4 regions of the Colwellia sp. SU-HH00943 genome follow, and region 3 is predicted to be linked to each of the others. Evidence: predicted binding sites of a transcription regulator. Region 3 holds the regulator's gene; each other region holds the start of a gene.

Region 1 (8,454 bases), on a different contig from region 3:
TCATGGTTTTCAATAGTGACCTTGCTTACGTAGACAGTTCCTGGCGTAGGACGATAATTTTTTGGCCCTACTTGGTCTGAAGTTAACGGAGTGAGTGTTGCTGATTCTGATAGCGATTCATCCGCACCTGATGTTGTACTGTCAGATCGTGTTTGACCGTCCATATCAATAGCAGGTAAAGCGAAACTCCCCACATTTACTACTGCAGCAGTTAAATCAGGACTATTTGAGCTTGGACGATATAAATTATCGCTGCCTTTTTCGAGTACTGAATCAAGTAATGTCATACCACTATAGGCTGTTAACCCTTCTTGATCTGAAAACATTTGGCCAAAAACATAATTACCATCGAAGGTTGAGTTTTCAGGCATATCTTCATCATTTGTTCTTATAATAGCGCCTACTGCATCGGCAATAATATTATTAACAAAGTAAATATTTTCAGGTGCTTCATCATTTTTACCACCATAAACGTTTAAACTATTTACGCTATCCACGATGGTATTATGTGCCACTAAAACATTCTCAACATTTTGATATCCATTATCAGTACGACCAGCGCCATCCCCCGTTGTTAATACAATACCGCCATTCCAATTAGAGCTAGCATAGCGTACGCCCTCAATGTAGTTATTAGTTACGGTATGATCGCTATCAACTAAACGAATTCCACCAGAAAATGGATTATCATCACCAAAGATAAAGTTATTTGAAATATTTGCGTGACTACCATGACGAGTCACAATTGAGCCATTACTGTCTCTTACTGTGTTATAACGAATCGTATTGTCTTTAGACTTGTTAGAAATTACCTCTGCTTCACCCTGAATACGTTCAAAGTAATTATATTCAACAACAGTCTGTGAGGAGGCTGTATGGGTTGTACTTAAGCCTAAACGTATTCCTTCATATTCATTATCACTACTACCGGCATAGGCTTGGCCAAAGGCTGGCGGTCTATCACCGAAATAATTGTGATCTATTTGCGCAAATTCTGTAGGCCATGTGTCTTCATCAAAGTCAGCTTCATCAATCCACCGAGGAAATACTAATAATGCACCTCGAGATTCTTTACCTGAAAACCAACTATGATCTATTCGATTATATTGACCATAAACTTCAATCCATTTTGAACTATCGTAATCACCACCATCCATATCAATGATAGCAACTTCAGTAACTCGACAATGACTACACTCAGTTTCACCTTCAAACTTAATAATTGAACTTCCAGAAGTCCCGTCTCTAAAAACTAGGCCTTGCAAAGTGATGTACTCACCGCCCATTCTAACTGAAATCTCTCCTTCCTTTATAATAGCCATACCAGGGTTTTCAGCCGCAACGGTTATAGGTTGTAGTTCAGTGCCTTGCCCTTCAATTCTTAGCTCTAAGTCACCCGAATATTCGCCGTCAGATAAACAAAGTGTATCTCCTGCAACTAGGTTTTCTGCTGAATCCTCTAAAGCAGAAAGAGAGCTCACAGTTTCAGTACAATTTATATCAGGTACAGTATCATTAGCGGCACCCGTGCCAACATTTTCTACCGGCTCATCTACACCAGTAATAGTGATGGTCACTTGACTTTCAGTACCATCTACTGAGGTAATTTGAATAGTATCTGTTATTGTTTCATTTGCGGCTAAGGTGTTAACGGCACTGTTTTCTGTGTCCAATTCATACGTCCAATTGCCATCTTCTGTAATAGAAAACTTACCGTAAGATGTAGCTACATCGGTTTGACTAACAATTGCCGCTTCACCACTATCAACATCGCTAACATTAACAACATTATTATAGTCTGCTGTTGTATTATCGATTTCTGCAGTATTAACGCCTGTAAAAGTTGCTGCTGTGTTAGTCTCCTCAACTTTGTCAATTTCCCCATTATCACTGCCACCACTACCGCCGCCACATGCTGCCAGTGAAAGTGTTAAAGCGATCGTAACTAAGTTTTTATTCATTATTATTATCCTTGTTAGATTCGTAAACTTTGTCTAAACAAAACCAATAAATTGGTAATGTATATTTACTATAATTGGAGAGCACAGGAATATCAACAAACAATTATTGGTATAACCAATCAAGATGACACTCGACTAAATAGGGTTTTAGATTAATTATTATTTTTAGGTTTTACTAAAATAAAGAAATTAAGATCTGTTGAATTTAAGCATCACCATATAATGTAAAGAACAACAACCACACGATATTACCAATCTGTATGACCAATTACAGAGTGTTTTGTTAAGAGACGAAGATAACTAGATGGACTTTATGAAGTTAAAGATTAGCCAATAGCATAGACTGAAATGAATTAACAAAATATAGGCTTTTATATGTCATACGTCAGCGATTGCTGAAAAGAAATAGCAATACATATATTTAGGAAAGTGAATTATAACAATTTAAAAATTGAAAGAGTTTAAACAGTGAATAAACTCTTTCAATAGTCTTGGGGATTAATATCCATATGCATATTTTCTGAGTTAGTAAGTGTTATTATTACGCTTATCACCGCAATGATAATATTAACCAGCTCTTAACGACACAAAACTACACTAGATAAAACTATCTACAGGTGTTGATTAAATTGTATGAAAGCTTGCTCAAGATCGGCAATTAAATCATCAACATCTTCTAAACCAATGTGTAAGCGTATAAGTGGGAACTCTGCTGTCCATTTGGTTGCGGTACGGATAGAGCCAATACTAGTAATACCTAACACTAAAGACTCAAACCCTCCCCAAGAATACCCCATCTTAAAATGCGTTAAACTATCTAGAAAGGCAGTTAATGCTTCTTTATTGCCACAATTTAAGGTGAAAGAAAATAAACCGTTTGAACCGTTAAAATCTCGCTTGAAGAATTCGTGTCCTGGGCAAGATTCAAATGCTGGGTGTAAAATAGTATCAACTTCAGATCTTTGCTCTAACCATTTTGCTACCTTAAGTGCACTTTCTTGATGTTGTTTTAAACGAACACCAATGGTACGAATACCACGTAAAGCAAGATATAAGTCATCAGGCGAAGTACACTGCCCCATTAAGTAACTATTATCTCTAAGTTGTGGCCAATACTTTTCAGTTGCTGTCGCTGTCCCTAACATTACATCGGAATGACCAACAATGTATTTAGTTGCCGCTTGCACACTAATATCAACACCATAATCAAATGGTTTAAAGTTAATACCAGCACCCCAAGTGTTATCAAGCATGACAATACAATCATGTTGATGGGCTATTTTACTAATAGTAGGAACATCTTGAACTTCCATGGTAATAGAGCCAGGAGATTCTAAAAAGACTATTCGAGTATTAGGTTGGATCAAACTTTCAATACCCGCACCAATCATAGGATCATAATAAGTAGTTTCAATGCCCATTTTACCGAGTATTTTATCGCAATAGTCACGGGTTGGCTCATAAGCACTATCTACCATTAAAATGTGATCACCGGTTTTAACAAAGGATAAAATAGCATTGGTTATCGCCGCTGTACCTGATGGATAAAGTGCACAACCTGCGCCACCTTCAAGCTGAGTCATGGCATCACTAAACGCAAATGACGTTGTTGTACCACGGCGGCCATAAAGCATCGTGTTGTTATGGCGGTTTTTTAACGCATGGTTCATTTCTTTAACAGTATCAAATACCACTGTTGAAGCTCGTGTAACACTTGGATTAACTACACCGCGAGTAAACTCAGCTTTACGTCCTGCACTGACTATTTTAGTATCTTGTTTCATTAGCAACCTTAAATATGCAACCTAAACATGTTTTTTTAATAGCTATCTAGCCATCTAAAAACTATCTCTATTTATACCCTGAAACACCTTGTATTTCACCTATTATTTTTACTTTCTCTAAATAAGTTAACATTAAAACAACCCCAGCTGCGTATCGGTCAACTGTTCGAAGCTAGTGCCAATAAAAGGTAATATTGCATCTGCAACAGCACAAAGTTGTCGATCAATATAAAATTGATAATCTAATGGGGATGACAAGTGTTCAATGGCTTGTGGGCCATTAACTGTCATATAGTATTCGATCCAGCCGCGTTTTTGATAACGCAAAGGTTTCCCCTGTTTTTGATTAATATCATCAGCTAAACGAGCAGCTTTAACATGCGGTGGTACATTCTTTACATAATCTTTTAATTTACGGCGAATACGCTTGCGATAAATAAGCTTATCGTCAAAGTCACCATTTAAGGTCTGCTTAACGGTATCTTTAATAAAGTCATCAACACTTTCTTGATTAAATACTTTTAAATATAACGTATGTTGAAAATCTTTTGCCAATTGCGTCCAATCTGTTCTAACACTTTCTAAGCCTTTAAAAATAAGTTTATCTGGTGTTGTTCCTCCCTTACAGACTATGCCAGCATAACGTTTTTTAGTACCAACATCTCTGCCACGAATAGTGGGCATAAAAAATTTACTAAAATGCGTTTCAAACTCTATTTCTAACTCACAAGAAAGCGCAAACTCCTTTCTGACATACGCTTGCCACTTATCATTAATAAACGTTTGCAGCTCTTTACCTAAAGTTTTACTAGCATTGGACGATAGCTCAGCCCCTACGTGAACGAAAATAGAATCTGTATCTCCGTAAATAACTTTATAGCCCTTATCTTCAATCCACGTTTTAGTGGTTTTTAAAATGGCATGACTACGTTTGGTAATCGATCCCGATAAACGAGGATCAAAAAATCGACAGCCAGTAGAGCCTAACACCCCGTAAAAACTGTTCATAATAATTTTAATCGCTTGCGATAAAGCCGCGTTTTTCTGCGCTTTAGCCTTATCACGCTCTTGCCAAAGTGAAGTAATAATTTTGGGTAAAAAATGTTGTTCACGAGAAAAATAAGCACCATCAAAGCCCGGAATACACTCTTGCCCTGCTTCATGTTCACGTAAGCCTTCAATCAAACCCATAGGATCTATTTTGAAAGTGCGGATAATACTTGGGTATAGTGACTTGAAATCCAATACTAATACATTGTCATAAAGGCCAGGAATGGAGTCCATGACATAGCCACCAGGTGAAACTAGCTCTGATGCCCCGTCTCCCATATTAGGCGCAACATAACCACTTCGATGTAATTTAGGTAAATACAGGTTAGTAAAAGCAGCTACAGAGCCACCTATTCTATCAATAGCAAGGCCTGTAAGCTGTGCCCGTAGCTGGGCAAAATCTAATAATTGAGTCTTCTCAAAAATAAGCCAAACTAAACGGCAATCTTCTAAATTATAGGCTGCAAGCGCTTGTTTATTATGATTAAAGTTGTCGGTAATTTCTTTAACGCGATTTTCAACATCCTCAACTTTTTTACCGATCCCTAATAACGTATTAGCGACATTATCCAAAGAAAAGCTAGGAAAATTATAGGTAGCCGTTTTTAGTAGATCGATGCCATCTAGTACTACTCGACCAGCAATTTCAATAAACTCTTGCTCACTGTTATTGGTATTTTTACGCCAACGTGGCGCACTACCATCACGGCCAATCGCAAATTTAATATGGTGAAGATCCATTCGCTTTTGTAATAAACGAAAATCAAAATTAATCACATTCCAACCAATAAAAATATCGGCGTCAATTAACGCTATTTGCTCGATAAGTGCTAACAGTAGCTGTTTTTCATCTTTCAACCACTGAATATACTCTGGTGCATTACTTTCTTGCTCACCTATCATCAATACGCAGCGAAACTCTTCATCATTATTTGCATAAAGTCCTATAGAATAAAGCTCGCCAGCCATTGAACACTCTATATCAATAGATACCATAGTTAGCTTTATTGATAGTTTTTCTGCTGCTTTTTTACACTTAACTTGGCCGCTATCAATAAAGTCGATATCTGAGGTAATAAAACGCTCCATCAAATACCTATCATCAGGGCGAATATCATCTTCATAGCATTTTATCTGTTGCCCTTTGAGACAATCCCGAGCTCGATAAAACTGAGTTAAACTTGAAAAATAAAAACCATGTACATATCGTTGTTCAAAGGTTTTAAGTTGTAATGCTTGTTGCTTGACGAGCAAAATATTGTGGTTTTCAAGTAATTGAATCGCTTGTTCAAACTGTCTAGCTTCCACAAAAAAAACAGCTAATTCATTCTGTATAACTGTTTTATAGGCCTTTTCTTTACCTTTGAGCCATAAGGTGATCTGCATAGCATTGCCCTTATCTTGTACATGACGACTTAACAAGAAACCGCTTTGTATAGACTGTGGCAATGGCTGAGACATAATTTTTAAAAAGTATGGAAATTTTAAGAAGAAAGGTTAAAAACCTGTTATTATATACAGCATCATATCGTATTCGCTGTCTAATGGAAACCATCGCTACATGTTAACTGACAAATTGAAACAAGTGATCCGCCAATCATATAAAGCCATTGGTGAGAACTTAAACAATTTTAACCCACGTAAACAACAAACCTTTCTGATTGCAGAAATAGCGAAAACATTAGCGGGTGATTACAGCAAAGATAGAAAAATCATTACTATTGAAGCTGGAACAGGCACGGGTAAATCACTAGCCTATAGCTTAGGTGCCATCCCGCTAGCATTAGCACGTGATAAAAAAGTGTGTATTTCAACAGCTACTGTTGCGCTTCAAGAACAACTTGTCGATAAAGACCTACCATTTCTTAAAGAACATGCTGGCTTAAAGTTCGATTTTGCACTAGTTAAAGGTCGCCAAAGATATGTCTGTAGACAAAAACTTGCCCAAGCGGTAGCTACAGACTCGCCTCAAGCAGGCTTCACCTTCGCAGAAAAGCCTAAAGCGAGCGATATTCGAACGTTAAATGCGATGCATAAAGCGCTCAATGACGGCTCATGGTTAGGAGATATCGATTCTTGGAAAACCCCTATTCCACACCATATTTGGTCACAAGTACAAAGTGATAAACACAGCTGTTTAAAAACCTTAGCTGATCATCACCATTGCCCTTTTCATAAAGCGCGTGAAACCATGGAGCAGGCGAATGTTTTAGTGGTGAATCACAGCTTATTATTGGCTGACTTAGAGTTAGGAGGTGGCCGAATTTTGTCTCCGCCTGATGAAACTTTTTATATTATTGATGAAGCGCACCATTTACCGAAAATTACCCGAGATCATTCCAGTGCCAGCATAACCCTACGTGGCGCAATTGATTGGTTGTCAAAGCTCAGAGAAACCGGCGATAAAATGGCTAAGTTGATCAAATCACAGCGCGCTATTTCACCCGCATTAAAGCTCAGTGATGATTGCCAAGATTTAGTCATTGAAATGCAAAAAGTACTGACATTTGTTGAAAACAATGCCAATGTATATTTTATCGAAGCTCAAAAAAGCGACAATAACTTTAAACCAAGTGATGAGCAAGTCTATCGTTTTGACAACGGTATCATCCCCAAAACCCTTAAAAACTGGGCGGAAGACTGTAATGAACTCAGTAAAAAATCTTTAAGTCATTTAAATAAACTTTACAATGCCTTGATTGAAGCTGTTAAAGATGGCGATGTTCAAATGTACCTTGCCGAGCCAGTATTAAGTGAAGCTGGTTTTATGCTCCAGAGACTAGAGAACCTAGAGAGCCTTTGGCATATGTTTGCCAAATCAGACAGTGAAAAAGCAGCACCAATGGCAAGGTGGTTACAAAAACAGCTTCCAAATAAAGGTAATAACCGACAAGACTACTTACTTTGTGCTTCTCCTATTGAAGTGGGTTTTACACTGGAAGATAAGTTATGGAGCCAATGTGAAGGAGCTGTATTATGCTCAGCAACCCTCTTAGCTTTAAATTCCTTTGATCATTTTCGCTTTCAAGCAGGCCTTCAAAATAACGATGGCAGTCAATATCAACAGGTTACATCGCCATTTGATTATCAAAATAATGCTCAACTCGTGGTAGCTAAAATGGTAAACGAGCCAAGTGCTGTTGATTTTACCGATGAACTAATTAAAAAATTACCCAAATACCTTGAGCAAGGTAGTGCAAGCTTAGTGTTATTCTCATCTTACTGGCAAATGGAAAAAGTTGCTCAAGCACTTAGAGACAATCATAAATTAGACATTGCCGTACAAGGGGAACACTCACGTCAACACATTATTGAAGATCATAAAAAGCGTTGTGACGATAACAAAACCAGTATTATTTTTGGTACCCAGAGTTTTTCTGAGGGCTTAGATTTACCTGGAGATTATTTGAATAACTTAATTATCACAAAACTCCCTTTTTCTGTGCCAACGTCACCTGTTGAACAAGCTCAAGCAGAGTATGTCTCAGCGAAAGGTGGTAACCCGTTTATGTCATTATCGGTTCCAGATACATCAAAAAAATTAGTACAAGCTTGCGGCCGTTTATTGCGTAACGAAATGGATGAAGGGGTTATTACGTTAATGGATAAACGCGTGGTAACTAAACGCTATGGTAAACAGTTACTTGACTCCTTGCCGC
Region 2 (8,454 bases), on a different contig from region 3:
AAAGGCTAGACACTATAGATCTCCGTATTTTAACGCTTTTATATAATGATGCAGACATCACCAATAAAGAGTTAGCTGCCAAAATCGGCATTGCTCCTTCAACTTGTTTAGAGCGTGTTAAACGACTAAAACAAAGTGGCGTTATCAAAGGTGCCTATATTGATGTTAACTTAAACACCATTGGCGGCAACATTGAAGCAATTGCCGCTATTCGTTTACAGCCCTATTCTGAAGAAATAGTAAACCAATTTAGAGACGACCTTTTAAAATACCCTGAAATATTAAATTTATATCATATGGGCGGAAGTTACGATTATTATATTCATATGTCTGTACAAGACAGTGAACATTTGCGTCAATTTGTATTCAAAAATATTACTTCTCGAGATGAAGTTACCACAGTTGAGACATCATTAGTTTTTGAACATAGTCGCAGTGGTGTTTTACCTAACTTTCAAACTGACGATTAACTCACCCTTTTCCCGTAAATATTTTATATCAATAAAAAAAGCCATAAAAAGCATATACTTTTTATGGCTTTATTATTTTTTAACTGAACTAAATAGCCTTAGCTCAGTTTAAGAATCTCGATTGATTAACTCTTCAAATCATCAAAAAACTTTTTCACGCCGTCAAAAAAACCTGTTTCTTTAGGGCTGTGTTTTTTATTGCTCTTACCCATTTTTTCTTCTAATTGACGTAATAAATCCGCTTGATCACCCGATAAATTAACTGGCGTTTCAAGCACAACTTTACACATTAGATCACCTGTAGATGAACTACGAACTGATTTAACGCCCTTACCACGTAAGCGGAACATTTTACCAGTTTGTGTTTCTTTAGGCACTTTAAGCATCACTTTACCACCTAAAGTTGGCACTTCGATTTCTCCACCTAACGCAGCAGTTACGAAGCTAATAGGTACTTCACAATACAAGTGGTTTTCATCACGAACAAATATCTCATGATCACGCACGTTAACTTGTACATATAAATCACCTGCGGGTGCGCCATGCTCGCCTGCTTCACCTTCACCTGACAAGCGAATTCTATCACCAGTATCTACGCCTGCAGGGATTTTAACCGAAAGCGTTTTCGTTTTTTCAACACGCCCTTGACCACGACATGATGTACAAGGATCCGAAATAACCTTACCTTTACCGCCACAAGTTGGACAAGTTTGCTGTACGGCAAATAACCCTTGGCGCATCTGAACTTGACCATGGCCATGACAAGTAGAACAAGTTTTCGCTGAAGTGCCTTTCTTAGCGCCTGAACCATCACAAGGCTCACAGCTGACATAAGTGGGTACTTTAATTTCTAAATTCTTACCTTTAACGGCATCTTCAAGATTTAACTCTACGTTATAACGTAAGTCTGAACCTCTTTGTGTACGTGATTGACGTCCGCCGCGACCGCGACCACCGCCAAAAATATCACCAAAAATATCACCAAAAGCATCACCAAAATCGCCATGACCACCGCCAAAGCCGCCACCACCGTGACCACCTTGTTCAAAAGCTGCATGACCATATTGATCATAAGCAGCACGCTTTTGATCATCTTTTAAGATTTCATAAGCTTCTTTAATCTCTTTAAACGTTTCTTCTTTAGCTTTGTCACCCTTAGTACGATCAGGATGATATTTCATCGCTAACTTTTTATAAGCTTTTTTGATATCGCGATCAGTTGCACTCTTCGATACACCTAATACTTCATAATAATCACGTTTTGACATAAATATATTTCTTTACTTCAAGTTGAATAATTCTGATTTACTTACTTTCTTTTTAATAAAAACGTTAAGAAAACATGAAAATCAGAACCAAAATTTAAACACTTTTCAAATAAGTAACACACAAAAAGCGCCGATTACCGACGCTTTATAAAAAGACTAAATTATCTTTTAATCAATATTGTTGAAGCTAGTTCGCTCTAGGCCAAGGCGAACGCGCGGAGCCTAGTTTACTAGGTGAGCACGTTCAACGCTGGCATTGAGCGAAAGAGCAAAAACAAAATGATTAAAATTACTTATCGTCTTTAACCTCTTCAAACTCTGCGTCAACTACATCGTCAGCTGGAGCACTACCACTGTCAGCTTCTGGCGCCGCGCCTTCTGGTGCACCTTGAGCTTGTGCTTTCGCTTGAGCAATTTCCATTAACTTAGCTGAAGCTTCCATAAGCGCTTGAGTTTTAGCGTCAATTGCTTCTTTATCATCACCTTTAACCGCTTCTTCAAGCTCAGTTAAAGCTGCTTCAATTTTCTCTTTGTCTTCGCTTGGTAATTCGTCGCCAGCTTCTTCAACTTGCTTACGTGTAGCGTGAACCATACCGTCAGCTTGGTTACGAGCAGCTACTAATTCTTCGAACTTAGCATCAGCGTCAGCATTAGCTTCTGCATCATTTACCATTTGTTCTACTTCTTCATCAGATAAACCTGAAGAGGCTTTAATGGTAATTTTTTGCTCTTTACCTGTGTTCTTATCTTTAGCTGTTACATGTAAGATACCATCAGCATCGATATCGAAAGTTACTTCAATTTGTGGTGTACCACGTGGTGCTGGATCAATACCCTCAAGGTTAAATTGACCAAGAGATTTGTTAGCACTTGCTTGCTTACGCTCACCTTGTACTACATGAACAGTTACCGCAGCTTGGTTATCGTCAGCTGTTGAGAAGGTTTGAGACTGTTTAGTTGGGATAGTTGTGTTTTTATCGATAACTTTAGTCATCACACCACCCATAGTTTCAATACCTAATGATAAAGGCGTTACATCTAAAAGAAGTACGTCAGTTACATCACCAGAAAGAACACCCGCTTGAACAGCTGCACCTGAAGCTACTGCTTCATCAGGGTTTACGTCTTTACGTGGTTCTTTACCGAAGAAATCAGTAACAGCAGATTGAACTAGTGGCATACGAGTTTGACCACCAACCAAAATTACATCATCAACATCACTTACTGAAAGATCAGCATCTTGAAGGGCAATTTTTAATGGTTCTAGCGTTGCTTTAACCATATCTTCAACTAAAGACTCAAGCTTAGCGCGAGTTACTTTAATGTTCATGTGCTTAGGACCAGATGCATCTGCAGTTACGTAAGGTAAGTTAACATCTGTTTGTTGCGCTGAAGAAAGCTCACATTTTGCTTTTTCTGCCGCTTCTTTAACTCGTTGCATCGCAAGTGGATCATTTTTAAGATCAAGACCTTGGTCTTTTTTGAACTCATCTACTAAGTAGTTGATTAAGCGGTTATCGAAATCTTCACCACCTAAGTGCGTGTCACCGTTAGTCGCTAATACTTCGAACGTGTGCTCACCTTCAACTTCATCAATTTCAATAATTGAGATATCGAACGTACCACCACCTAAATCGTATACCGCAACAACTTTATCACCTTTTTGCTTATCCATACCGTAAGCAAGTGCCGCAGCTGTTGGCTCATTGATAATACGTTTAACGTCTAAACCAGCGATACGACCAGCATCTTTAGTTGCTTGACGTTGTGAATCGTTAAAGTATGCAGGAACTGTAATTACCGCTTCAGAAACTGTTTCACCTAAATAATCTTCAGCCGTTTTTTTCATTTTCTTTAAAACTTCAGCAGAAACTTGTGGTGGAGCAACATTTTTATCTTTTGCTGTTACCCAAGCATCACCGTTGTCAGCTTTAACAATACCAAATGGCATAATATCAATATCGCGTTGAACTTCTTTATCTTCAAAGCGACGACCGATTAAACGCTTAATAGCGAATAATGTATTTGTTGGGTTAGTTACCGATTGGCGCTTAGCAGGTTGGCCTACTAAAGTTTCGCCTTCTTCTGTGTATGCGATGATAGATGGCGTAGTACGATCGCCTTCTGCATTTTCAATTACACGAACACTGTCACCGTCTAAAACAGCCACACATGAGTTAGTTGTTCCTAGGTCAATACCAATTATTTTGCCCATGATGGGAGCTCCTATTCATTATTTTTACTACGCGGCTTAATTCCACTTGAGTAAAAAGTTAAATCTAATTTGTTGTTGAAATAGTAAGTGGGGTCAGCAATTCACTTTTCAACTATTGATAAGAAAAAAATGTGAAAAAAACGCATTTATCGAAAAATTAGTCGCTAAAAACGTAAAAAATCCGCTAATACTGACTTAGCGGATTTTTATAATTGATGTACTTTCAGATAAAAATGCATCTAAAAGCCCACCTATAAATTTATAGGCTTATGTAATTAGCACACTTTGATTAAGCTTTTGTATCTACAGCTGGAGCTTTTGAAACCATAACCATGGCTGGGCGAATTAATCGACCATTTAACTCATACCCTTTTTGCATCACGGCAATCACTGTATTTGGCTCAACACCTGGTACTTCTTGCATCGACATTGCTTGATGTAATTCAGGGTTAAACGGTTGGTCTTGTGGATTAACCGGTTTGATACCAAACTTCTCTAGAGAGGCAATTAAACCTTTAAGTGTTAATTCAACCCCTTCACTTACTGCATTACTGCTAGCTTCATCGCTTTCATTAGTAGCACGGCTTTCTAGAGCGCGTTCTAAATTATCAACGGTTGTTAACATTTCAGCTGCAAATTTATCTAGAGCAAATTTGCGTGCTTTTTCCACATCTTGAGCTGCACGACGACGAATATTATCAACTTCAGCTTTTGCGCGGATAACAGAATCTTTTTGATCAGTTACAGTCGCTTTAACAGTTGCTAATTCTAACTCTAACTCATTAATACGCTCTTGCTCTGCACTGATAACTTCGTGAGCATGTTCATGCTGTTCTTCTACCTGTGCTTCTGCCTCTTGAACGATATCATCAGCTAACTGCTCTGCTGATTGTTCTGCGCCTTGCTGCTCTTCAGGTTTTGTTGACTCTGTCGTCATAAAAAACTCCAATTAAATCTATATGAACTTTACTATTGCTGCTAATTATGGGGTCACACTTGCTTGATTCAAGCTTTCACCGCAAAAAATAACAAGTATTTTATCAAATGCAAACTTTACAAGCCATGTAAATAGGTAGAAAATTCGTATACATAGATGAACACAGCAAAATAACTGTTATGACTCAACACTATAAAACAATAGGCCTCATCGGTAAGCCTAATCATCAAGGCGCTAGTGCTACCATCTCAGCACTGCACCAATACCTTTTAGAAAAGGGCTATCAAGTATTAATCGAAAACTCAGTAGCGGCATCACTGACTATTGACGATATTAATGTTCGCTCGCTAACAGATATAGGCGAGCAAGCAGATTTAGCCATAGTTGTGGGTGGCGATGGCTATATGCTTGGTGCAGCAAGAGTACTTGCTTGTTTCGATATTAGTGTTATTGGTGTCAACCGAGGAAACTTAGGATTTTTAACAGATTTATCTCCAAACGATATAATTGCACCATTAGCAAAAATACTGGCGGGTGAATCTCGCTCAGAAGAGCGCTTTATTATTGAAGCAGAAGTGTATCGCCACGGTAAACTTAAGAGCTCGAATAGCGCAGTCAATGAAGCAGTGTTACATGCAGGTAAAGTCGCTAGCATGATAGAGTTTGAAGTATACATAGATAATAGCTTTATGTTCAGCCAGCGCTCTGATGGCTTAATTATTTCAACACCTACCGGCTCAACTGCTTATTCAATGTCAGCTGGCGGGCCTATTTTAACGCCTAACTTAAATGCACTTTCTTTAGTGCCTATGTTTCCACACACACTCACTAGCCGCCCTATTGTTGTCGATGGTAACAGTGAAATTAAACTAATTCTGGCAAATGAAAACCAAGAAAGCTTGCAGGTAAGTTGTGATGGACACGTAATATTAGCCGTCATGCCTGGTGATGAAGTAATCATCAAAAAAAGTCCGAATACTATCCGACTAGTTCACCCTCTCGATCATGATTATTTTAATGTATTACGGAGTAAGTTAAGTTGGGGTAATAAGCTTTACTAATATTTTTCTTCAACGGCCTGTCAAACAAAAAGTAGTAAAAAAGATTTGCATCACGACAAGTTACTGTATAAATTAACACCTAAGTATTTATACAGTAACTTGGGTGGGCGCATTTATGCTTTTACAATTAAATATTCAAAATTTTGCTATTGTTAAGTCACTAGATATAGACTGGCAAGCCGGCATGACAACCATTACCGGTGAAACAGGAGCAGGTAAATCGATTGCCATAGACGCCCTAGGTTTATGTTTAGGCGACAGAGCTACCACCAACGTTGTTAGACCTAACTGTAAAAAAGCTGAATTAGCTGCAACTTTTGAAACTAACAATAACTTAAGCGCCCAACAATGGTTGCAAGAGCACGATTTAATTTTAGATCAAGACAGCGAGTGTATACTTCGCCGAGTTATTTCAAGCGAAGGTCGTTCAAAAGCCTATATAAACGGTAGCCAAGTACCATTAGCGCAATTAAGGGAAATTGGTCAGCTACTTATCAATATTCATGGACAACACGACCATCAACTGATTGTTAAATCAAGTCAACAATGCAAACTACTTGATGAATATGCCAACCATCCAACATTGCTTGAATCTGTCAAACACTATGCTAAACAATGGCACAAACTCAATAAAGAGCTAACCCAACTACAAGAAAACAAATTACAGCGTGAAGCAAAGCAGCAATTAATTCAGTATCAAGTAAATGAACTTGATGAGTTTTCCCCTCAACAAGGCGAATTTGAAACCTTAGAAAGCGACTTTAAACGCCACGCTAATGCGCAAGATTTACTTGATACTACCATTCAGTCATTGCAAACATTAGCTGAAAATGAAAATTTCAACGTCATTGATTCCCTTAGGCAATGTAGTGAAAGCATTTCAGCCTTGTCAGCGATAGATCCTCAGCTGAACAATGTTGCGGAAACTCTTACTAACAGTATTATTCAGCTAGAAGATGCTGGTGCAGATCTTAAAGCATATTATCAACAGCTTGAACTTGATCCACAAGCTTATGCCATGATTGAAGAGCGTTACTCTACCACCTTGCAACTCGCTAAAAAGCACAATTTAGCGCCTGAAAATTTAGCCAGCTTTCATCAAAGCCTCAAACAAGAACTTGATGATATCTGTAGTGATAGCTCTAGAATTGACATCGTCATTGAAGAGCTCCATAAAACTGAGCAATATTATCAAGATGCCGCAAATGCATTATCTGCTTCTAGAAACAAAGCCGGTAAAGCGCTGAGTACTTTAATCAGTAAAAGTATGCATGAGTTAAATATGCCTGATGGCCAGTTTGCTATTGCCATAGAGAACGCGGCAATAGAAAACAATAACACGGTATTCCCTAGCAATGGCTTAGATAAAATTGACTTTCAAGTCAGTATCAACCCAGGACAAGCATTAGAAGCCATGAGTAAAGTAGCATCTGGTGGTGAGTTATCGCGAATCAGTTTAGCCATGCAAGTGATTTTAGCTGATAAAGTTGTGACCCCAACATTAATCTTTGATGAAGTCGATGTGGGCATTAGTGGTCCAACAGCTGCAATGGTTGGTAATAAATTGCAACAACTAGCAAATAACACGCAAGTAATTTGTGTAACGCATTTACCGCAGGTTGCCTGTAAAGGACATCAACAACTTTTTGTCAGTAAATTAACAGATGGTGAGCATACAGAAACAAAAGTAACGGAACTTAGTGAGCAAAGTCGCGTCCAAGAAATTGCACGCTTACTGGCAGGTGATAAAATATCTGAGCACAGTTTGGCTAATGCACAAGAGCTATTAGCAAGTTAAATTGCAAACAAAACAAAATTTATTGAAAATAATTTTGTATCTGCAGCCGCGCTTAGTTATTATCCCTGTTCACGCTTTTTTAGCTGTTTATAAAGGTACATAAAATTTCATGTTGTTTCGAGTTTCAATCATAACTATTGCGCTATCTCTTTCTGCTTGTTCAAGTTGGGTTTATCGTGTTGACATACCCCAAGGAAACTACCTTGAACAAAAAAGTATTGATAAAATTCAAGTAGGTATGACCAAAGAACAAGTCAAGTTCATCTTAGGTAGTCCAGTGTTAATTGATGCTTTTGACAATGATACTTGGAACTATGTTTACCGTTTTAAGTCAGGACGTAGTGAAAAGTTAAATATGCAGAAAAAGTTTTCGGTTAAATTTGTAGATAACAAATTGGTATCAGCTGAAGGTGACTTCACATTGTCTGAGAATTTTAATGTACCATTTGATGCACCAGCACAGGAAAAAGATGCTGATAGTGCCGCTAATCAAAAGTTTAATACAACTAACAGTCAATAATACGAGAAATTTCAATTCTAGTATCCATAAAAAAACGGCTTATAAGCCGTTTTTTTATATGAAAACAATTCAAGAGATGCTGATTAATTTTGTTTAGCTAGCGGGTTAACCCTACCGCCGGTAGTTTTGTCTGCCCTACCTTCCAATTTAGCTTTTTCGGCTCGACGCTTCCTCACTTCTTTCGG
Region 3 (8,454 bases):
CATGAGTAAATATATTGGGCGCCGATTAATCTTCTCTGTCGCCATTGTCGTTTTATTATTAATAGGTATATTAACCGGCTTAATCACCCCAAACCCACGACCTTATTAATTTAGTTATAAATATTTCTCACTTTAATATGTTTTTGCAAAGATAAACTTACTAGAGCAAAGAGAAGGCACGGAGTTGACGCTAGTCAATGAGTACCTTCGATGAAGCTATAGTGTGTTTACCGAAGCAAGAAACTATTAAAGGATGTAGACGAAGACAAATAGTAAAACCCACACCACATCAACAAAATGCCAGTACCAACTTGCCGCTTGAAAGGCAAAGTGATTATCTGGGGTAAAATGCCCCTTCAACACCCTAAAAAACATCACAATCAGCATAATACAGCCGAGTGTTACATGCATACCGTGAAAACCCGTCAACATATAAAACGTATTACCGTAAATACCACTGGTTAAATACAGCTGCATTTCTTCAGAATAGCCATGCGCATACTCTTGTACTTGAAAGTACATAAAAGTAACACCTAGAAGTATCGTAATACCTAACCAAACTTTTAGTTGCGGTCGTTTATTTTGCTCTAACGCTACATGAGCAAAATGCGCGGTAATTGATGACGTTAATAATAAAATGGTATTAAGTAATGGTAGACCATACCAACCCATAGCAGTTGTTTCAGTTCCATCAGGTGTCTTAATCAATGGCCAACTCGCGGTAAACTCTGGCCATAAAACTGCCGCCGTTTCAGCATTATTTCCAGCACCATCTAACCAAGGCACCGCAAAAACACGCGCATAAAAAAGCGCACCAAAGAAAGCCGCAAAAAACATCACTTCAGAAAAAATAAACCAACTCATGCCTTGTCTGAATGAGTTATCCATCTGGTGGCTATACTTACCAGACATAGATTCATTGATTACATTACTAAACCAACCAACAACCATATAAATAATCAGTGCAATACCCGCCAGTAATAAATAACCACCAAAACCACTGACATTATTTTTTATATCACTAACATAGTTTGCTGCGCCAACAGCAATCATAAAGAGTGCAATGGCACCAACAATTGGCCAGTGACTTTGCGCCGGCACATAATAACTTTCGTATTCTTTTGTTGTCATTCTTGTTTCCTCTTTCTTATCAAGAGATTTATTAAGCGTTAGGCTTTAACTACGAATCAACTTTTTCGCTAATGTCATACAAAGTATATGACAAAGTTAGTGTAGTAATTTCAGGTGGTAACTCTCTGTCCACATAAAATTGCAGCCCCATTTCAACGTCTTCACCAGCTTGCAATGGTTGTTGGGTAAAACAAAAACATTCTATTTTTTGAAAATAATTTGCAGCTAACCCTGGTGACACTGATGGTACTGCTTGCCCAACAATTTCACGCTTCGATTCATTTTTTGCATAAAAATTAACAAATTTCATTTCTCCCGGATGAACCTCAATCTCATTTATTGTCGGTTCAAATTGCCAAGGAACTCCCTTAGCATTACGGGTAATAAACTGCACTTTAACGGTACGAGACATATCTATGCCATCATCATTATAAGTGGCAGCTGAAGTATTTGTTTTACCATTCAAGCCAGTAATATCACAAAACACGTCATATAAAGGTACTAAAGCAAAACCAAATCCAAACATAGCAAAGACTACAAGCACGAGTTTTTTCGTCACGCGTGTGTTGTCTTGTGCTTTCACTACTTGATTAGTCTCTTGCTCTGTACCTTTTTCCATGATTAATCAACCTTCGGTGGTGTACTAAACGTGTGATACGGTGCTGGACTTGCTACAGTCCACTCTAAACCTTCAGCACCTTCCCATGGTTTAGCAGGTGCTTTCTCTCCACCTTTAATACACTTGATAACCACCGCTAAGAAAATTAACTGTGATAAACCAAAAGCAAAACCACCAATACTGACCCATTTATTAAAGTCTGCGAACTGTAAAGCATAGTCAGGAATACGACGTGGCATACCGGCTAGCCCTAAGAAATGCATAGGGAAGAACAATAAATTCACTGAAATTAACGAACACCAAAAGTGCCATTTTGACAATGTTTCACTGTACATGTGACCTGTCCATTTTGGCAGCCAATAGTATGCACCCGCATAAATAGAGAATAGCGAGCCTGTTACCAGTACATAGTGAAAATGCGCTACAACAAAGTAAGTATCGTGATATTGAAAATCAACCGGTGTTAACGCCAACATCAATCCAGAAAAACCACCAATAGTGAATAAGATGACAAAAGCTATAGAGAACATCATCGGCATTTCAAAGGTCATTGAACCACGCCACATCGTTGCAACCCAGTTAAAAACCTTCACGCCAGTTGGCACCGCAATGAGCATAGTGCAATACATGAAGAATAACTCCCCAAATAGCGGCATACCTGTGGTAAACATATGGTGCGCCCAAACAATAAACGATAATAATGCAATAGACGCTGTGGCATACACCATCGAGCTATAACCAAATAGCTTTTTACGTGCAAATGCCGGAATGATTGTTGAAACAATGCCAAAAGCCGGCAATATCATAATGTAAACTTCGGGGTGACCAAAGAACCAAAATATATGTTGGAACATCACTGGATCACCACCACCTGCGGCATCGAAAAAGCTGGTACCGAAATAAGTATCAGTTAAAAGCATGGTGACCACACCGGCTAGCACCGGCATTACGGCAATCAATAAATAAGCTGTGATGAAAAAGGTCCACACAAACAAAGGCATCTTCATGTAGGTCATGCCAGGAGCACGTAAATTCATGATAGTAACAACAATGTTGATAGCCCCCATGATTGAAGAAATACCCATGATATGCACTGCAAAAACAAAGAATGCGGTACTACCATTAGAATAGGTGGTTGATAACGGTGCGTAAAATGTCCAACCATAGTTTGGTGCACCACTTTCCATAAAGAAAGAAGAAAGTAGGATGGCAAATGCAAACGGAAGTATCCAAAAACTCCAGTTATTCATACGTGGTAATGCCATATCTGGAGCACCTATCATCATAGGTAGCATCCAGTTTGCAAAACCAGTGAACGCTGGCATTATCGCGCCAAAGACCATGATCAAACCATGAACTGTAGTTAACTGATTAAAAAAGTCAGGCTCAACTATTTGTAAACCAGGCTGAAATAGCTCAGCACGGATCACCATAGCTAGTGCACCGCCTACTAAGAGCATAATAAAAGAGAACCATAAATATAACGTACCTATATCTTTATGGTTGGTGGTATATAACCAACGTTTTAAACCTGTCATTTTGTGGTCATGATGATCATCGTTATGCGCGTCATCAAGCGATTCATTTATCGTATCTGTTGTCATGTTTTACTCCCCGCTTGCCGCTTTAACATCTGAACTTTGAACTAAATCACCCGTATCATTTCCCCAAGCATTACGCTCGTAGGTAACAACAGCAGCGACTTCAGCTAAACTCAACTGTTTACCAAATGGTGGCATCATGCCTTTACCATCTTGTATTAACTTAATATGCTCAGCGATACTGCCTTGCGTAGCAACAGGGCTTCCTTTAAGTGCAGGGAATGTTGGTGGTAATCCTAAACCTGTCGGTTGATGACATGCCGCACAATGAGCCATATAGATTGACTCTCCAAGTTCCATCAATTCTTCTTTTGACATTGATGCGCTTAACGAGGCTTTCTCTGCATCAGCTGCTTGTGCAACTAACGCTTTTTGCTCATTAATCCATAGTGCGTAATCTTCTTCAGATTTAACTTCAACAACAATAGGCATGTAGCCGTGATCTTTACCACATAGCTCAGCACATTGACCGCGATAAATGCCTGGCACATCAACTTTAGTCCATGCTTCATTTATAAAGCCTGGGTTAGCATCTTGTTTCACTGCAAAAGCAGGAACCCACCAAGAGTGAATAACATCATCAGAAGTAATTAAAAAACGTACTTTTTTGTTCACTGGAATAACGAGCGGTTTATCTACTTCAAGTAAGTAATTTTCATTCTTACTTGAGCCCGTACCACCAAAGGTACCGTTTTGATTTTCATATTCTTCACGTGGTGTTGATAATACTGAAAAATACTCAATATCTTGATCAAAGTACTTATAATGCCACTTCCATTGAGAACCCGTTACTTGCACGGTAATATCAGAATTGTCATTATTTTCCATATCAATCAATGTACTGGTAGCCGGAACGGCCATGGCTATAAGAATAATGATAGGAATTGCGGTCCAAAGTATTTCAACTTTTGTACTTTCATGAAAATCTGCAGCTTTAGCGCCTTTTGATTTACGATGAAACACCATTGACCAGAACATGGCACCAAACACTATGACACCAATAGCAGTACAAATATAAAGTGCAAGCATGTGTAAGTCATACACTTCTTTACTAACTGCTGTAACCCCTTTAGTCAGATTTAACTGTGAATCTGCCCAAGCTGTACAAGAAAGCAGACTACCAAACCAAAGTCCCCCTCCCAACAACCAACGTTGGATACTTCTTTTCACTCAACCTCTCCTCTATTATTACCCATTCAAGGTGAAGAACAGTGTCAGGACTTTTCCTCGCTTAAAACAGGATATAAAAAATAGAAAACAGAAATGCAGTTTTGTACATCACAACTCATCAAACTGATTATCTGTTAATTTTGTTATTATATTTTTAGTAAATTAACTGACGCCGAGCTGTAATTTCTTTAGCTAAAGATAGACTTACTATGAAATTTAGTTACCGAAAGCACGCTAACGTCTTATTGTTTTTATACAGTTATTTTTTGTTCGATTACTGCTCTAGAATCACTCAAAACTTGATCTAGGTCAAACAATATTTTGCGTATAAAAAAATAAACACTAGTAATTTCAATAGAGTAAGAACTCTAAGCTTAAGCTTAAGCCCTACAGGGATAGGATGTGACAATTTGACACAGGTAAAATAATAAATTTTCACTTTTGATCAAATAACAACCAAACTATGGTTATTTGTTATACAGAGAAGAGATGAGATTTAACAAAGGAAAGTTAAGCGACGAATTATTTTATCACCGTCGCTCATTTATAGACTTGTTGTAAAAAGATAAACTTTAACGCAATATTTCTAATAATTACATCCAGCTACCGTTACGGATAATGCCAACAGCGATGCCTTCAATATTGAATTCTTGGCAAGTAAGATCAACTTTTATCGGAGAGAATGCTTCATTTTCAGCATGTAAATAAACAACATTCCCTTCACGTTTAAAACGTTTCACCGTCACATCATTTTCAACACGGGCAACCACAACTTGGCCATTTTGCACATCAGTCGTTTGGTGAACGGCTAATAAGTCACCATCTAATATACCGATATCCTGCATACTTTCACCATTAACTCGCAGTAAATAATCCGCTGCAGGATGGAATAAATTACCATCCATTTGATAATGATCTTCAACATGTTCTTCCGCTAAAATTGGCTCACCCGCAGCAACTCGACCAATCAAAGGCAAGCCCTCTTCTTCGATCAATTCCTCAGCTAATCGAATGCCTCGCGACGTGCCTGGCAGCATTTCAATATAACCTTTTTTAGCTAAAGCTTTTAAATGCTCTTCAGCAGCATTAGCTGATTTAAAACCAAAAAATTCTGCAATTTCAGCACGTGTAGGCGGCATACCCGTATCATTAATCGCTTCTTTGATCAGATCAAAAATCTGTTGTTGGCGATTCGTTAAAGGCTTCAGTTCGTTTATAGCTGACATATGCTTTTCCTTTCTCGGCAAAGTCCTGTATTTATTTACAACTGTTAGTATATACAGCCTTTTAAGAAACGCAAGAGTTTACTAGTAAGTATTAAAATCAAAAATTATTTCATAATATGCTTCATAATGATCACTTGGCGAATAACGCCATTGAGAAAGAGCTTTTACTGCCGAACTTTTCAACTCACGTCCAACGTTACTAGAAACCACATTAATTCCCTGAACTTCTCCACTAGGCGATACTCGATAACGTAATCGAATCTCACCTGCTTCATTTTCTCTCCTCGCTTTTACTGAAAACTTAGGCATAACTTTAAACATCGGTTCAAGTAATAGCTTTGGCTCTTTTATTTTAGCAATGCTAATAAACTGAATTTCCGGCCTGCTTATTTGTAATGTTGTATTCTCATTTGTAAAACTGGGTATTCGAGGAGGTGTTGCTTGAGGCGTTTCCTTGTCTAGAGGTTGAGGTGTCGGTGGTAAAGGTTTTCTTACATGGATAACTTCTTCAGTAGTTTCATCTTGTTTATCTTTCTTTACATTTACGGTATGAGTTGTGTTTACTTGATTACGGTATGACTGAGGCTCAGTTGCAAGTTGGCCGATTATAGCCAAAATACCAAAGGAAGCACTACCACCTAAAAGAATAATAGATATCCACTTTGTAAAACTAAATTTCTGATCTCGACTTTTAGTATTTAAGTGCATACTCACAGAAGGAGCACTAATTTCACTTTTTCTTTGTTGATAAAGCTGTGAAACTTCTTTATCAAACTTCTCTTCGCTCATAACTTAGATCCTAAAGCGGCTTTTATATGTTTACGTGCATAACGCAATCGGCTTTTAACCGTTTCGAAATTTTCATCCACTAATTGGCATATCTCTATTACTGAAAACCCTTCCTGCTGAAAAATAAAGGCTTCCTTTTGATAAAAAGGTAATTGTTTTATTGCCTCATTAAAACTGCTAAGTCGATCTTGCTCCGAGAGTGAATGTTCTAATTGTTCAATTTCCAACAATTCATCCGTTAACTCTTGCCATTGCCACTTCTGTTGCCGACGAAGTTCATCAATTAAGGTATTTCGCGCAATGGTAAATAGCCAACTTTTCACATTAGTATATTGACTTGCCTTATTAGCATTCATAACCTTAAGCCAAGTTGATTGCAGAACATCTTCAGCAACCTCTTTATCAGATAATGACAATAAATAATGATAAATTGATACATTAAATTGCTCTACTAGCAAGGTTAGAAAGTGGCTATTACCAGTAGAGTAATATTGACTCAATAATTTTTCAGGGCTAATAGTAGGGTTTAACCAGCCCTTAATCATTGACGGTAACTTCAAATACACACCTTAAATACTTTTCGACATATTAAAGTCTAGTTGTACGGTAAAGTTATACTGTGCTACTTGTTTACCATCAACTGATTTAGCACGATATTTCCATTTTTTTAGAGCTCGCTTTGCTTCTTTATCAAAAATACGCTTAGGTTCAGAGTCTAAAACTTTAATATTCACAACTTCACCAATGGCACTAATATCAAAAGCCAAAACCACCCAACCTTCAATTCCATTACGAACAGCGTCGATTGGATATTTTGGGTTAACCCTTACTATTGGCCTAGCTTCTCCATTAGATATATTATTCATTGGTGAAATTACAGTGTCTGTTTCTTCCATTTCAAAACCTGTAGATTGATAGTTTAAAACATTATCAAGTGTCGCCTCACTCAATTCCACCTTATTGCTAGGCATAACAGGAGGAGGTTTAGGTGGTTCTAATTGAGGCTTTGGCTTCTCTTCCACTTTTGAATCTTCTGGTGTTTGAAAAACTTCAACAACAGGAACTGCATCAGGTTCAATAAGATTTACCTGATCACTCGAAATTAAAAATGCCATAAAAGCGAATAATCCAAAAGTCGTTGTACTTGCTAACAAAATAATCGAAATTAATCTCTTCATAAATACCCCTCATTCGTAAGAATTAAACCGTACTCAAACAGCAAATTTTTAACTTGCTTATACAGTAAACGTAGACAAGATTAATTTGGGGTTAAATTTTTTATGAAATTTTTGCTTATTCAAGGCAGAAATAATAAGCCTAAAAAGTTTGAATACATTTCTAAACAATTTGAGTTATAAAAAGCACCTTAAATAAGTATTTTTTGTAGTAAGCTCTTTGCTTCTAGAAAAACGCCTGCAGTCCTGTTTGAGCACGCCCTAATATTAAGCCGTGAATATCATAAGTGCCTTCATAGGTGTTGACCGTTTCCAAATTTATCATATGTCGAATAACATGAAATTCATCCGCGATACCGTTACCACCATGCATATCACGAGACATGCGGGCAATATCTAAAGACTTGCCGCAGTTATTACGTTTTACTAATGAAATCATGGCCGGATCCCAAACACCAGTGTCAATAATACGGCCAACACGAAGTGATGCTTGTAAACCTAAAGCGATTTCAGTTTGCATATTGGCGAGTTTTGTTTGAAACAACTGTGTTTGCGCTAAAGGCCGCTTAAATTGCTTTCGATCTAAACCATACTGGCGAGCAGCATGCCAGCAGTATTCCGCAGCACCTAAAGCCCCCCAAGAGATACCATAACGTGCCATATTCAAACAACTAAATGGGCCTTTTAAGCCTCTCACATCTGGGAACATATTCTCTTCAGGCACAAAAACATTGTCCATCACT
Region 4 (8,454 bases), on a different contig from region 3:
AACTGTACCACCAATTTTTCCTGACAATTTAATAATAGCCTGCTGTAAAAAAGTTGGGTTTGCAAATACGTCAGGGTGCTGCTCAGCTTCGGTTAATATAGGTAAAATACCAATATTATGAATTAATGCTGCTAAGGTAATAGTGTCTAAAGTTAATGGGCTATGCTTATTATCTTTAAGGTATAAGCTCATTAAACTAATAGCCACCGAAGCTATATCGATTGTTTTAAGCCATGACTTTTTCATGTACATGGCCACAACGTCATTGTCAGACACAAACACTTGCTCAAGCGCCATGGCAGTAGCAATGCATTTTATTTGCCTTAAACCTATACGAGTAACCGCCTGAGAAACCGTTTCGACTTTAAACGTTCTGCCAAGCAACGCACTATTAGCAACTTTAATCATGCCAAGAGAAAGTGCAGGATCTTGCGAGATAATATCACTCATATGCCCTAAATTAATTTCGGTATCATCCGCAGCTTGTCTAACTTTTAATGCAACTTCGGGTAAGGTGGGTAACACTAATTCATCATGTTTTATTTTTTCCATTAAAATTGTGTACAAAGCATTTTCAGTTGCCATATAGCTCCCCTTTTTATTATTCTGGCAAAACGTACTCTCTAGTTTAAAAGTAGCACAGATTTTTCTTTACCCTGCAAATTTTTACCTATTTTCAACATTATATGAAAACCGACCAAAAGTAATTTCCCAATAAGTTTTACAAACCAGACAATAATTACCTTTCATGATTAAAATGATGAATTTTTCTCCTACAAAATCTATATCCTTACGAAAATTGGGTATATAATACGCGCCCCTATGTTTTAGGCTCAATATTAAGAGTTTTAGGCTCCACAATAAGAGCATTATTTAAAAGATTAATTTTATGTTTACACCTGAATTATTATCGCCAGCAGGCAGTCTGAAAAATATGCGCTACGCCTTTGCTTACGGCGCAGACGCAGTTTATGCGGGCCAACCTCGCTACTCTTTACGGGTTAGAAATAATGAATTTACATTAGAAAACATAAAGATTGGTATTGATGAAGCGCATACCTTAGGTAAGAAGTTTTATCTAGTAAATAACATTGCTCCGCATAATGGTAAGTTAAAAACCTTTTTAAAAGATATTGCACCTGTTATTGCTATGAAGCCCGATGCCTTAATCATGTCTGATCCTGGGCTGATCATGTTAGTGCGTGAAAATTTCCCAGAGATGGCAATTCATTTATCAGTTCAAGCTAATGCTGTGAACTGGGCCACGGTTAAGTTTTGGCAAGCACAAGGCGTTGAGCGCGTAATACTTTCACGCGAACTTTCCTTAGATGAAATTGAAGATATTCGTTTTCATTGCCCTGAAATGGAATTAGAAGTTTTCGTTCATGGCGCACTTTGTATGGCATACTCTGGCCGTTGTTTATTATCAGGTTATATTAACAAACGTGATCCTAACCAAGGCACCTGTACTAACTCATGTCGTTGGAAATATGACACACATGAAGCCAAAGAAACAGAAACAGGCGACATAATTGCTGTAAAACCTGCTGAAATTTACACCCCTGAAAAAGATATTCTGGTACCTGAAAACGCCCCCGTTGATGATGTAGTGTTACTACAAGAGCAAGGCCGCCCTGGCGAATACATGCCTGCTTTTGAAGACGAGCATGGTACATACATCATGAATTCTAAAGATTTACGTGCAGTTGAACATGTTGAACGGTTAGTAAAAATGGGCGTGCATTCCTTGAAAATTGAAGGCAGAACAAAATCTTTCTACTACTGTGCTCGTACCGCACAAGTATATAAGCATGCCATCAATGATGCTTTAGCAAATAAGTCTTTTAATCAAGCTTTAAATACTGACTTAGAACACTTAGCACATAGAGGCTATACCGAAGGCTTTTTACAACGTCATCGCCCTTCTGAAACTCAAAATTATGATTACGGCTATTCAAAAAGTGACACGCAACAATTTGTTGGTGAAGTCACAGGCAAAAATAAAACGACAGGCTTAATTGAAATTGACGTTAAAAATAAGTTTTTAGTGGGTGATGCATTAGAGCTGATGACACCTAATGGCAATATCAGCTTTACCTTAACGCATATGATCAACAGTAAAAATGGCGAAGTCATCACAGATGCTAAAGGCTCAGGTCACAAAGTTTCTATTGAACTAGAAACCGACTTAGATCTCGAATTCGGTATTATCATGCGCTACTTAACTGACGGCGGCACAACCCGTCACCCATTTGCGCAAAACCAAGCGGATAAATAGGCAATTAACTCATGGCACTATTTATTGAAGATAGCTGCATTAATTGCGATATGTGTGATCCTGAATGTCCAAATGGTGCGATCACCTTAGGTGAGCACATCTATGAAATTAATGCTGACAAATGTACTGAATGCGTTGGTCATTATGACAAACCAACATGCGTAAGCGTTTGCCCAATAGACTGCGTAAAACCTGATCCTAACCATGTAGAAAGTGAAGAAACCTTATTAACAAAGTTTTTAAAAATGCATGGCTAATGACCAACTAACTGAATTGTTCTGCACAACCCACTCATAATTACTTTATTAATGACAACTAAAAAACTATACTGTATTTATTTACAGTATAGTTTGGTTTGTATGAAAGTTATTCCCATATACATTGACGCAGGTATTTCAGGATTTGAATCACCCGCAGCGGAATACAAGGAATTAGGTTTATCGCTTGATCAGTTATTAATACGACACCCTAATGCAACCTTTATTGGACAAGCATCAGGGGAATCTATGCAAGGCGTTGGTATTTTTGATGGTGATTTACTCATCGTTGATCGCGCACTATCGGCTAAAAATGGTGATGTGATTGTTGCCAATTATAATGGTTGTTTTGTATGTAAACTCATTGATAAAGCACAAGCACGATTAATATCTGCCTCTAAGTATCATCAGCCCGTGAGTATTTCAGAGCAAGATGAATTTCAAGTTGAGGGTGTGGTTACTCGTTCTATTCGATTACATCATAAAGCACCTGAGTTAGTGGCATGTATTGCTTAGTTGATGCTACTTCATTTTATGCGTCGGCTGAAAAAGTATTTGATCCAAGCATTCGCAATAAGCCTGTTGTTGTTTTAACCAATAATGATGGCTGTATTTGTGCGGTTTGCCCTATTGCCAAACGCTTAGGTATTCCCAAATTTACTCCCTTCTTTCAAGTTAAAGATTTGCTCTATAAACATCAAGTGGTGATCCGTTCATCCAACTATGAACTATATGCTGACCTATCTGAGCGAATGATGACGGTAATCGCCAGATATTGTGATAATCAGCACATTTATTCAATTGATGAAGCTTTTCTCTACTTTGATAATTTTCACCGAGCCATTAATAATTGGCATCAATACGGCCAGCAAATAAAACAAGCTATATGGCAAGAAACACGCTTACCTGTTGGTGTGGGCTTTGGACATACCGCAACTTTAGCAAAAGCGGCAAATCATGCCGCTAAAAAACTAGCAGGGTTTGATGGTGTTGCTGTTATTAAACACTCCAATGACGCCGTCGCTATTTTAAATAAAATGAAAACCAGTGATGTATGGGGTATTGGTGGCCGCATTGCGAAGAAGCTTAACATGCAAGGCATTACAACTGCTCAACAATTAGCAGTGCAAAATCCAAAAGAAATAAGAAAACAATTTAGTGTAGTAACCGAACGTACCGTTAATGAATTAAACGGTATATCATGCCTTTCATGGGATGAAGTAAAAGAGCCAAAGAAAGAGATATTTTCTACCCGTAGTTTTGGGCAGCGTATTACTGACTATCATACATTACATGCAGCACTTGCTAGCCACGCTACTATTGTCGCAAGAAAACTTCGCAAGCAATCATCAAAAACCCATAAAGTCATGGTATTTGCCTCAAGCTCTCCACATGATGAATACTACTACAAACAAGCCATAGTTTACCCGTTTCCCATACCCACCGATAACACCAGTCAGTTAGCCAGTGCAATATCCATTGTATTACCCAATATTTATCAAACAGGGGTGAACTTTTATCGCTGCGGTGTTGGTGCTATCGAACTTACAAGTAATAAGTTTTATCAAGCTGATTTATTTACTCCAGATAATACCAACCCCAAATTAATGCAGTGTTTAGATAAGATTAACCATCGTTATGGTCAAGGCAGTATTAACATTGCCAGTGCAGGACAAACAGAAAAATGGAACATGAAACGCCATTTTCTGAGTCCACAATACACCTCTAATTGGCAACATATACCCAAAATAAAGTGTTAAACTTGATAAAAGTGATTAATCAACAACCTCTAAATTATGTGTGGAAGATTTAATGCAACCTTCGACAGCGGTGTAAAAAAACTTTATACCAGCTTGAAAATTAATAAAGTTATGGATAAACCTATCGATAAACGGTTTGTAAAAGCCGCTGATACCGTTTCAATCATAAGAAATGTTAATAACAGTAGAATAGTGCAAAACGCCACATGGTGGCTATTGCTAGATCAACACGAAAACGGTTTTAAACCATCTAAATACACATCGTTTAACACGCGATTTGATAAGTTAAACACACCGAGAAGCGCAGGTTACCAAGCTTACCGACAATCACGCTGCATCATTGCCGTTAAGGGTTTTGGAGAAACTGAATTTCAAAATAAAAAGCCTGTGCATTATTATGATATGCAAGCTGAAAATGGTGGGATTTTATTAGGAGGGTTAGCAAGAGATTGGATGAATAAGCACACAGGTGAAATAGCCACATCATGTTCAGTGATTACCTTACCTCCACATAAAAAACTAAAACACATACACAGTAAAGCTATGCCGTTAATGCTGCCACAAGATAACTCACTGATAAATTCATGGTTAGATACTAGCAATACAAACGTTGATAACTTCAATTATTTACTTACACCGCATCTTCCACAAAATTTAATCGCTCACCAAATTGATAAACCCAAAACGTATAATCAAATAAGTGAACCTGAATTAATCTCCGCAGATTAAGCAAAGCGTTATATTAACCAGATAAAGTTACTTACTTGATACCTGTTTTTCTGCTTTTCTAGTATTAAGTACAACTCAGGCTAAAAAAAATACATTATATAAAAGTTAATTAGACTAATTATGTTCAAGGTTTATACTTGAAAATAGGTGCTTAAATTTTTTTGGGGAGGATATTGTTGTGTTTAGAACATTCAAAATTACTTCTGTATTTTTACTTTTATGTTGCGTAAGTTTCAACGCCAAGCCAAATTCTAATGACTGTATGACATTTCATGTCATGCAAATGAAGCCCTTAGGGTTTATTGATGAGAATAACACTATTCAAGGTGTTCATGCTGATTATATAGCGGCTATAGCTAAAGAATCGAATTTATGTATTGAAAAAGTGCTCTTACCATACGCGAGAATATGGAAGAGTATTGAAGCTGGTAGGCATGATGGTGGGGTTATTTTTGTTTCTGACGCTCGGAAACACCTAACAGAAGTTGTCGCTTCGATTCGTGAGATAGATACTGTTGTAGTTGGCAGTAAAAACAAACCTATAAATACGTATGATGACTTATATGATCTTGCCATTGGCAAAACAAGGGGCTCGCATTTAAGTAAAAGGTTTGATAACGATGACAAGCTAAATAAAGTGCCGTTAACGGACTACAAAGAACTCGCTTTTATGTTAACAACGGGGAAGATTAATGCTGTTGCTGGTGGTATTCATGTATTAATTTATCATCTATACCTGCATGAACATAACGAAGAGTTAGACTTTAACAATACCTTAAAAATCGGCTCTAAAAATCAAGCAATACAATTATCAGTGAAGTCTAAGCATTTAGGTAAAAAACAACAATTAGCCGATGCTATTGGCCGCTTAAAGGCTGCTGGTGAATTTGATAAAATCGTGAAGAAATACTACGGAGATACAATTCAACTTTTCAGCCAAAGTGAACCTTAAACACTAATATTGTTAAAATGAAAACAAAAAATTGAACCGTTACAGTTGAACCCCAATAGCTTTTTCTTAAAAGAAAACGCTACCTTCCTACAGTACTTTAAGGCTTACTATTCAATATTTGAATTAGCTTATGATCATGAATGAAGGTACTTAAGCGAAATAAAACAATATCAATGAAATCTATATCTTTAAATTTCTTCCGACCAAATATAATACCAACAACTAAAACTAAAATATTCCACAGAGCTGCTTGCTTATATTCCAATAAACATTGCTCGAGGGTGTAATCGGTAACCTTTTTCTCAATCAGTTGACGATGGTATTCTTCAACTACTAAAAATTCATGAGAGCGCCTAATAGAAGTTTCAACTGAAGAAATCATAAAATATGTTAAGTCAGTTACACCTATTCCGTATACATACGTTTGCCAGTCAATAAGAGCTGCTTTATTTTTATCATCATTAGAAAAAAATATATTGCTTGAGTGAGTATCCATATGGGTTAAAGTTGACGTTGAAGAAGTTAACGTTTCAACTATTTTTTGCTCATTCAAACACATAAACTCACCTAACTCTAATAGTTCATCAGCTACTGAGGTATTTGGACTTAACTGTTTAATTTTACGCTCAAACTTTGGCCAACATCCATGAAAGAGCTTATAAGTATTTTCCAAAGAAGTTTTAACAGAGGGTAATTGATAAGATAATGGGTTTCCCCACCAAGTAGAATGCAAAGACGTTAAACTTTGAATAACTGCAGATATTTCAGCTAAGTTACACCCATGACAAATATCACTCGAATGATAATCCTTATAGTCTTGCAGTAATATAAAACTAAAGCCAGTTTCACTGTCTATGTGGCTATAGTAACAAATAGGTAGAGTTAACTTAGTTTTTGGTGCTAAAACTTGATAAAAGTTCACTTCTTTATCATAGAGAGACATTTGATGAAAAAATTTTCGTTGAATTTGACTGTTGTTAGAAAATTTTCCAATAAGTGAATAAGGTAAGTTATCATCGCTATTTTGATACTCAATATTTAAACGAAATAGATCTCCTACAACCCCTATGTCATTTAATTTTTCCACCGATATAGCATTAATTAAAATGTCTTTATCCGTGAAATATTCATTCAATACTTCTTGAATACGTTCTTTAGTAAAATATCCTGAATACAACTTAAACCTTCCTGTATAGGTATAGCGAACCGCTAAGTGTGATAACTTTTACTCAATCTTTAAGCTTTAATGAGTATCAATTAATTCAATAGATGAATTTCTATACTCAGCGCTACCATATCGTTATACCGACTTAAAGATTAATGCAGCATTATGGCCCCCAAAACCATAAGATAAGTTTAATGCCGTATTATACTTATGTGAATCTGAACGTTTTACAAAATTCAAAGGTAGAATAGGATTGTCGATGTTCAAACATGGATGAGCCCGTTGCTCTTTAAGGGTTTTAACACATACAATAGACTCAAGTGCCCCACTAGCCCCGAGAGTGTGTCCAAGTATTCCTTTTGTACTATTTACGGGAACATTATCTCCGAACATGTCCATAATGATTTGAGCCTCAAGTTGATCATTACTGACAGTACCTGTTCCATGTGCATTGATATAATCTATTTTATCAAAAGTTAATGCGCTTTTAGTTAATACTTCCTTGATTAAACGACGAATTTCAGTACCTGTAGGTTCTAATTGCATAAAATGATGTGCGTCAAATGTTTCAGAAAAACCTACAATTTCGGCAAGCGGTTTACTTGCTCTTTTTGAAAATGACTCTTCATTTTCTAGAACTACCATCCCACACCCGCCTTGGCTAAATAAAAAGTTTTTCCTTGCCATATCAAAAGGACGATTCACTTCTTCAGGCTTTCCGGGATATGTTGTTAGCGTATTTAAAGCATCAAAACCTCTGAATGTTGTACCATAGTGATCATCAACAAACTCAGAGCCACCTGCAATAGCAACATCAATATCTCCCCGTTTTATTGCCTGAGAAGCCTTACCAATAGCTATGTTGCCAGATGCACATGCGTAAACTTCAATATTTACAGGGCCTTTTATACCAAATTTAATTCCTACGGATGCAGCAAGAGAGTTAGGTAAAAACATGGGTAATGAAAAGATATTCCCATGTTTATTCCCTTTAAAAAACTCGTTAATTAGGGTGAGAATTTCCTCATCTGCTGCTATGTGAGCTTTTTCATCAGAATTAATTTGATCTAATTGTGCGGCATAGAGCATTGAAGAATAGTTATCGAGTAAAGATTGAATACCTCCAGCACCGGTTCCAATAAAAACACCTATTCTATAAGGGTTAGCTTCTTCTATATCAATAGCTAATGGACGCTTATCATTAGTTTTTAAAGTAAATCCGGCTTCATTCAAAGCTTCTGTTGCTGCAATGATTGCATTTAACGACGCAGGGTCATTTTGTTTTACTTCAAATTTACGAAAGCCATGTTCTA

What was found. The regulator LexA, encoded in region 3, represses DNA repair genes until DNA is damaged. The targets are predictions, from matches to a motif close to TACTGTATNNNNATACAGTA.
Region 1: AC27GZ_RS11285 (DNA polymerase II) is a predicted target of LexA. The motif match lies at 6,299-6,318, and genes of this name have one in related genera.
Region 2: recN (DNA repair protein RecN) is a predicted target of LexA. The motif match lies at 6,013-6,032, and genes of this name have one in related genera.
Region 4: AC27GZ_RS14370 (LexA family protein) is a predicted target of LexA. The motif match lies at 2,605-2,624, and genes of this name have one in related genera.

What each region holds. Positions count from the first base shown of each region.
Region 1 is NZ_BAAJLW010000003.1:633,981-642,434, forward strand. Features, by position in the region: gene AC27GZ_RS11275 (chondroitinase-B domain-containing protein) at 1-1,961, opposite strand, end outside; gene AC27GZ_RS11280 (cystathionine beta-lyase) at 2,573-3,745, opposite strand; gene AC27GZ_RS11285 (DNA polymerase II) at 3,878-6,256, opposite strand; gene dinG (ATP-dependent DNA helicase DinG) at 6,357-8,454, shown strand, end outside.
Region 2 is NZ_BAAJLW010000002.1:136,112-144,565, reverse strand. Features, by position in the region: gene AC27GZ_RS05890 (Lrp/AsnC family transcriptional regulator) at 1-470, shown strand, start outside; gene dnaJ (molecular chaperone DnaJ) at 596-1,738, opposite strand; gene dnaK (molecular chaperone DnaK) at 2,028-3,953, opposite strand; gene grpE (nucleotide exchange factor GrpE) at 4,243-4,890, opposite strand; gene nadK (NAD(+) kinase) at 5,070-5,951, shown strand; gene recN (DNA repair protein RecN) at 6,067-7,749, shown strand; gene AC27GZ_RS05860 (outer membrane protein assembly factor BamE) at 7,859-8,269, shown strand; gene AC27GZ_RS05855 (RnfH family protein) at 8,353-8,454, opposite strand, start outside.
Region 3 is NZ_BAAJLW010000001.1:962,023-970,476, forward strand. Features, by position in the region: gene AC27GZ_RS04195 (DUF2909 domain-containing protein) at 1-109, shown strand, start outside; gene AC27GZ_RS04200 (cytochrome c oxidase subunit 3) at 247-1,131, opposite strand; gene AC27GZ_RS04205 (cytochrome c oxidase assembly protein) at 1,181-1,750, opposite strand; gene ctaD (cytochrome c oxidase subunit I) at 1,753-3,354, opposite strand; gene coxB (cytochrome c oxidase subunit II) at 3,358-4,521, opposite strand; gene lexA (transcriptional repressor LexA) at 5,115-5,729, opposite strand; gene AC27GZ_RS04225 (energy transducer TonB) at 5,829-6,536, opposite strand; gene AC27GZ_RS04230 (RNA polymerase sigma factor) at 6,533-7,096, opposite strand; gene AC27GZ_RS04235 (energy transducer TonB) at 7,106-7,714, opposite strand; gene AC27GZ_RS04240 (acyl-CoA dehydrogenase) at 7,938-8,454, opposite strand, start outside.
Region 4 is NZ_BAAJLW010000005.1:88,699-97,152, reverse strand. Features, by position in the region: gene AC27GZ_RS14385 (HDOD domain-containing protein) at 1-585, opposite strand, end outside; gene trhP (prephenate-dependent tRNA uridine(34) hydroxylase TrhP) at 890-2,278, shown strand; gene AC27GZ_RS14375 (YfhL family 4Fe-4S dicluster ferredoxin) at 2,290-2,535, shown strand; gene AC27GZ_RS14370 (LexA family protein) at 2,638-3,051, shown strand; gene AC27GZ_RS14365 (Y-family DNA polymerase) at 3,039-4,295, shown strand; gene AC27GZ_RS14360 (SOS response-associated peptidase family protein) at 4,332-5,024, shown strand; gene AC27GZ_RS14355 (substrate-binding periplasmic protein) at 5,203-5,976, shown strand; gene AC27GZ_RS14350 (oxidoreductase family protein) at 6,074-7,153, opposite strand; gene AC27GZ_RS14345 (beta-ketoacyl-[acyl-carrier-protein] synthase family protein) at 7,277-8,454, opposite strand, start outside.